DNA from 2 places in the Saccharothrix sp. BKS2 genome. Region 1 is predicted to be linked to the other one. Evidence: predicted binding sites of a transcription regulator. Region 1 holds the regulator's gene; the other holds the start of a gene.
What was found. The regulator HspR, encoded in region 1, represses chaperone genes until heat shock. The targets are predictions, from matches to a motif close to ANNTTGAGTNNNNNNNACTCAANNT.
Positions count from the first base shown of each region.

Region 2: a site for HspR is predicted at 1,688-1,712, ahead of lon (endopeptidase La). Genes of this name have one in related genera too.

Region 1 covers NZ_JAUQOL010000002.1:118,135-121,544, reverse strand. Annotated here, with positions in the region: gene grpE (nucleotide exchange factor GrpE) at 1-203, shown strand, start outside; gene dnaJ (molecular chaperone DnaJ) at 224-1,387, shown strand; gene Q5530_RS03190 (heat shock protein transcriptional repressor HspR) at 1,390-1,818, shown strand; gene Q5530_RS03185 (FAD-binding oxidoreductase) at 2,621-3,410, opposite strand, start outside.
Region 2 covers NZ_JAUQOL010000008.1:395,579-398,988, forward strand. Annotated here, with positions in the region: gene Q5530_RS19770 (ATP-binding protein) at 1-1,333, opposite strand, end outside; gene lon (endopeptidase La) at 1,723-3,410, shown strand, end outside.

The sequences.
Region 1 (3,410 bases):
TCGGGCACGAGGGCGAGGAGTTCGACCCGTCCGTCCACGAGGCCGTGCAGCACAGCACGTCCCCCGAGGTCGGCGGACCCACGGTCACGGCCGTGCTCCGCCGCGGTTACCGCTACGGCGAACGGGTCCTGCGACCCGCGCTGGTCGGCGTCACCGACCACGAGCCGGAGCCGGCCGCCGCGGAGCCGGCCGAGGGCAGCTGAGGAAAGGGAGGTGATGTCCGGTGAGTGCTAGGGACTGGATCGAGAAGGACTTCTACCGCGAGCTGGGCGTCTCCTCCGACGCCTCGGCCGACGAGATCAAGAAGGCGTACCGGAAGCTGGCCCGGGAGCTGCACCCCGACGCCAACCCCGGCGACGCCAAGGCCGAAGCCCGCTTCAAGGCCGTCTCCGAGGCGTACGGCATCCTGTCCGATGCCGCCAAGCGCAAGCAGTACGACGAAGCCCGCCGCCTCTTCGCCGGGGGCGGCGGCTTCCCCGGCGGCTTCGGCACCGGGGGCACCGGCGGTTTCGACGTCGGCGACCTGTTCGGCCGCGCCCAGCAGACCGGCGGCATGGGTGGCCTGGGCGACATCCTCGGCGGCCTGTTCAACCGCCGGGGGGGCACCACCGCCTCCGCCACCCGGCCCCGCCGCGGCGACGACGTCGAAACCGACGTGCGGATCGACTTCACCGAAGCCGTCCGCGGCGCCACCGTCCCCCTGAGGCTGTCCAGCCCGTCGGCCTGCGGCACCTGCGCGGGCTCCGGCGCGAGACCCGGCACCACCCCCCGCACCTGCACCAACTGCGGCGGCGCCGGACTCGTCACCCGCAGCCAGGGCGCGTTCGCCTTCTCCGAACCGTGCACCGACTGCCGCGGCACCGGCCGCATCGTCGACGACCCGTGCCCGGAGTGCGGCGGCGACGGCGTCAGCACCAAGACGCGCACGCTCACCATCCGCATCCCCTCGGGCGTCGACGACGGCCAGCGCATCAGGCTCGCCGGCCAGGGCGAACCCGGGCGCAACAACGGACCCGCCGGAGACCTGTACGTGCGGGTCCACGTCAACCCGCACCCCGTGTTCGGGCGGTCCGGCAACGACCTGACCCTCACCGCGCCGGTCACCTTCCCCGAACTGGCCCTGGGCACCACGTTGACCGTGCCCACCCTGGACGGCAAGGTGACGTTGAGGGTCCCCGCGGGCACCGCCAGCGGCCGGGTGCTGCGGGCCAAGGGCAAGGGCATCGCCAAGCGCGACGGCCAGGTCGGCGACCTGCTCATCACGCTCCTGGTGCAGGTGCCGGACAACATGGACGCCGCGGCACGCGAGGCGTTGGAGAAGTACGCGGCGGTGACCACCCACCACGACCCCCGCGCCGAACTCAACGCCCTGGTGGAGAAGAGGTAGGTGTGAGCTTCCCGTTCCCGCCCGGCACCGACGAGGACACCCCGTTCTTCGTGATCTCGGTGGCGGCGCAGCTGTCCGGTCTGCACGCGCAGACGCTCCGGTCGTACGACCGGATGGGGCTGGTGTCGCCAGGACGCACGTCCGGGGGCGGGCGCCGGTACTCGATGCGCGACATCGTGCTGCTGCGCGAGGTGCAGCGGTTGTCGCAGGAAGAAGGCGTCAACCTCGCGGGGGTCAAGCGGATCATCGAGCTGGAGAACGAGGTCGGCGCCCTGCGCGCCAGGGTCCACCAGCTGACCGAGGAACTGGCCTCCGCCATGGCGGCGGCCGAGCAGGCGGCCGCGTCGGTGCACGCCTCCTACCGGCGTGACCTGGTGCCGGTGCGGCACGAGACCGCGCTGGTGGTGTGGCGGCCGGGGCCCAAGCGCTGAAATCCCGGGGATACACGATGGGGTGACTGATGTACGGAAACACCGTTACCGACCATCGGTTGCACATGAGGAACCCCGCGACCACCCCGCATCCCCAAAACCCACCCGACGGCCCGGCCACCCCACAGCCGGGCCGTCGGCCTTTCCAGGACCCGGCCTCAGCCCTCCACGATCCGACCTCGGGCCAGCCCCAGCCCTCCACGACCCGACCCGACCCGACCCGACCCGACCTCAGGCCAGTCCCCGAGCCCGGCCCAGGCCAGCCCCCGGCCTCAGCCCTCAGCGCCGACTCCGGTCTGGGCCCGGCCCCTCGGCCCGATCCAGCCCGCCCGATCCAGCCCGGCCTGACCCGACCCACCCCGGCTTCAGGCGAGCCCCTGGTCTCGGCTCAGCCCGACCTCCGCCGCCAAGATGCCGCTGCCCGCGTTCGCCCAAGCGCTCGGCGCGTCACGCCTGACGGGGATCGCCGCGGTGGTCCTGGGGCCGGTGCCCTGGTCGACAGGCTGGCCGCCGAAGCGGGGGATGTCGGCCCCGAGTGGCGGAGCTGATCAGCTCGGCGTGAGGCTGGCGGTCGGCCTCCTGCGCTCAGCCTCCAGCGGTCGGCCTTCGGGTGGCCGACCCGGTATGGCCGACCCGGTATGGCCGACCCGGTATGGCCGACCCGGTATGGCCGACTCCAGGTGGCCAACCCGGTGTGCGGGCGCTGATCAGCCTGGGTGCGGCTGCCGACCAACCCCGGCGCGGGAGTGCGGACCGGGGTGCGGCTGGTTCGGCTCGGAAGCGGCGTGGCGTGAGGGGTGGCTCAGTCCAGGGTGAAGGGGTCGTACTTGATCCGGTCCAGCGGGGTGCCCGCCACCAGCATCCGGGACACCGTGGCCCGGATCATCGACGGCGAGCCGCAGACCAGCACGTCGCGGTCCTGCCACGCGCCGTAGCGGGTGACGACGTCGGCCAGGGTGCCCTGCTCGACGCCGCGGGCGCCCGGGTCCGACTCCAGCACCGGCACGACGGTCAGCCACGGGTTCGTCATCGCGAACCGCTGGAGGTTGTCCAGGTCGTACAGGTCCTCGCGGGTCCGACCGCCCATGAACAGGTGGACGCGGGGGTTCTCGCCCCACTGCGCCATCTCGTCGATGATCGCGTGCATCGGCGCGACCCCGGTGCCGCCGGCGACCATGAGCACGTCGCGCCCGGACCTGCGGTCCACGCTGAGCCGACCCATCGGGGGGCCGATCCGCCACACGTCACCGGCCTGGGTGTGCCCGACGATCGAGCGGCTCACCCACCCGCCCTCGACCGAGCGGATGTGGAACTCGATGATGCCGTCCGCGCGGGGCGCGTTGGCGGGCGAGTAGTACCGCCACAGCCGGGCCCGCTGGGGCGTTTCGACGCTCACGTACTGGCCCGCGCGGTACCCGACCGGGTGATCCGGCTGCAACCGGATCACGGCCAGGTCCCAGCTCACCCGTTGGTGTTCCAGCACGGTCGCGTGCCAGTACGCCGGACCGTCGTCGGCCGCGGCGGCCTCCTGCATGGAGCGGGCCATGATCGTGTAAGCCTCGGCCCACGCGAGCTCGACCTTCGGCGTCCAC
Region 2 (3,410 bases), on a different contig from region 1:
GCTCGGCCGCCAGGGCGGTCAGGGTGAGCTGGGGACGGGTGTGGGCGTGGGCGGCGACGATGCTCAGCGCCAGCGGGAACCCGCCGCACAGGGCGATCAGCTCGGCGACGGCGGCGGGCTCGGCGGCGAGGCGGCCGGGGTCGAGCCGGTGGGTCAGCAGGGCGCGGGCCTCGTCGTCGGCCAGCACGTCCAGCGGCAGGTGGTGGGCGTCGTGGGCGGTGATCAGCCCGGCCAGCCGTCTACGGCTGGTGACCAGCACGGTGCAGGTGTCGCCGCCAGGCAGCAGCGGGGTGACCTGGGCGGTGTCGGCGGCGTTGTCCAGCACCAGCAGCATCCGCCGGTCGCCGACCAGGCCGCGGAACAGCGCGGCCTGGGCGTGCGGGTCGACGGGGATGCGGCCGGGGTCGACGCCCAGGGCGTCGAGGAAGCCGCGCACCGCCACCGCGGGGTCCATCGGCTCGCCGTCGGGGCTGAACCCGCGCAGGTCCACGAACAGCTGGCCGTCCGGGAACCGCCCGAGGTCGCGGTGGGACCAGTTCAGCGCCAACCAGGTCTTGCCGATGCCCCCGGCGCCGGCGATCGCGGAGACGACCACCGTGGAGCTGTTCGCCACGGCGGCGTCCAGGCGGTCCAGCTCCTCCTGGCGGCCGACGAACGGCGAGGGCGGGGCGGGCAGCTGGTGGGGCGCGGACGCCGGGTCGGGCGCGGGGTGGTCCGCGGCGGTCCGGTCGGCCGGGTAGGGGTGGTCGGGCAGGGCGATCCAGGCGGTGTCGCGGGTCTCCTTCACGCTCACCGGCGCGGGCCGGAACGTGGCCGGGTCGAGCACCGCGGAGTTGCGGACCACCTCGTCGAAGACCCAGCGGGACACCACCAGCGCCAGCACGCCGGGGGAACCGGCCAGGGCCCGCTTCAGCGGCGCCGCGTCGATCAGCCGGAACGCGGTGGTCAGCGCGGTGGAGGTGGCGCCGTGGCCGTCGAAGGCGACCTCACCGGCGTGCACGGCCACCCGCAGCCGGACCCGCTGCTCGGGCGGGCAGGCGTCGTTGTGGGCGCGCAGCGCCGCCACCAGCGCGGCGGGCACCACCTCCACCAGCGGGCCTTTGGGGAAGTCCGGCGGCACGAGGACGAACACGCAGTCGCCGCGGTCCTCGTGGTAGCAGTCCTCCCACGCCACCCCGGCCGCCCGCAGCGCCGCCTCGACGACCCGGTACAGCCCGGCGCGCGTGCCCAGCTGGTGGGGCAGGGTGCGGCGCGGGTCGCCGAAGCCCTCCACGTCGACCACCACGATCGTGCGGTGCACCGCCGAGCCCGGGCCGCCGGCCGTCGTAGCCACACCGTGCATCGTGCCGGTGACGGCGGGTGAACACGATCACAACCGGAGAAGTGCACCCGAAAGCCGCAGCACCGCCCTCGGGGCCCGTCCCGTCGCAGGCTGCGCCCTCGGGCCTGCCCCCGTCGCAGGCCGTCCCACCACGGCCTACCCCTCACCGCCTGCCTCTCGTCGCCTGCTGCCGCCGCCTGCCTCCGCCGCCGCCTGCCCTCCTCACCGCCTGCCCCGCGCCGCCTCCCCCACCGCTGCCTCCCCCACCGCCACCTCCCCCTGCGCCCCTGCCCCCTCTCCCCCTGCGCCCCTCCCCGCCTGCTCGCTCTGGGCGAACAGGCGGCGGAAACAATTCCCCGCTCACCTTGGTTGAGCCAGTCAGACTCAACTTTGGAGGAATCATGGGCGAGACGTTGGCGCTGCCGGTCCTGCCGCTGGACGACGTGGTCGTGCTGCCGGGCATGGTCGTGCCGATCCGGCTCAGCGGCGTGGACGCCGGCGCCGAGGCCCGCGCCGCCGTCGAGGCCGCGACCGCCGCCGGTGGTCAGTCCAAGGTGCTGCTGGTGCCGCGGTTGGACGGGAAGTACGCCAAGGTCGGCACACTGGGCGTGATAGAGCAGGTGGGCAGGCTGTCCGGCGGCGAGCGCGCGGCCGTGGTGCGCGGCACCGAGCGGGTGCGCATCGGCACCGGCACGACCGGTCCCGGCGCGGCGCTGTGGGTCGAGGCGACGATCGCCGACGTGCCGCCCGCCGACGAGCGCACGCACGAGCTGGCCCGCGAGTACCGCGCGCTGGTCACGTCGATCCTCCAGCAGCGCGGCGCGTGGCAGGTGGTCGACTCGGTGCAGCAGGTCGACGAGCCGTCGGCGCTGGCCGACCTCGCCGGGTACGCCTCGTACCTGGGCGACGAGCAGAAGGTGTGGCTGCTGGAGACGCCCGACACCACGCGGCGGCTGGAGCGGCTGATCGAGTGGGGCCGGGAGCACCTGACCGAGCTGGACGTGGCCGAGACGATCCGCAAGGACGTCAAGGAGGGCGTGGAGAAGCAGCAGCGCGAGTTCCTGCTGCGCCAGCAGCTCGCCGCGATCCGCAAGGAGCTGGCCGAGCTGGACGGCAAGCCCGCCACCGAGGAGCAGGACTACCGGGCCCGCGTCGAGGGCGCCGACCTGCCGGAGCACGTGCGGCAGGCCGCGCTGACCGAGGTCGACAAGCTGGAGCGGACCTCCGAGCAGTCCCCCGAGGTCGGCTGGATCCGCACGTGGCTGGACACGGTGCTGGGCATCCCGTGGAACGAGCGCACCGAGGACTCCTACGACATCGCGGGCGCGCGGGCCGTGCTGGACGCCGACCACGCCGGCCTGGACGACGTGAAGGAGCGCATCGTCGAGTACCTGGCCGTGCGGCGCAGGCGTGCCGACCGCGGCATGGGCGTCGTCGGCGGGCGGCGGTCCGGCGCGGTGCTGGCCCTGGTGGGCCCGCCCGGGGTCGGCAAGACCTCGCTCGGCGAGTCGGTCGCGCGGGCCATGGGGCGCGAGTTCGTCCGGGTCGCCCTGGGCGGTGTGCGCGACGAGGCCGAGATCCGCGGCCACCGGCGCACCTACGTGGGCGCGCTGCCGGGCCGGATCGTGCGCGCCATCTCCGAGGCGGGCTCGATGAACCCGGTCGTGCTGCTGGACGAGATCGACAAGGTGGGCGCGGACTACCGGGGCGACCCGACCGCCGCGCTGCTGGAGGTGCTGGACCCGGCGCAGAACCACACGTTCCGGGACCACTACCTGGAGGTCGAGCTGGACCTGTCGGACGTGGTGTTCCTGGCCACGGCCAACGTGCTGGAGTCCATCCCGGGCCCGCTGCTGGACCGCATGGAGCTGGTCCGGCTCGACGGGTACACCGAGGACGAGAAGGTCACCATCGCCCGCGACCACCTGCTGCCCCGGCAGGTCGAGCGCGCCGGGCTGGCGCCGGAGGACGTCTCGATCAGCGAGGCGGCCCTGCGGAAGCTGGCCGGCGAGTACACCCGCGAGGCGGGCGTGCGGCAGCTGGAGCGCTCGCTGGCACGGGTGCTGCGGAAGGTGACGGCCCGGGTGGC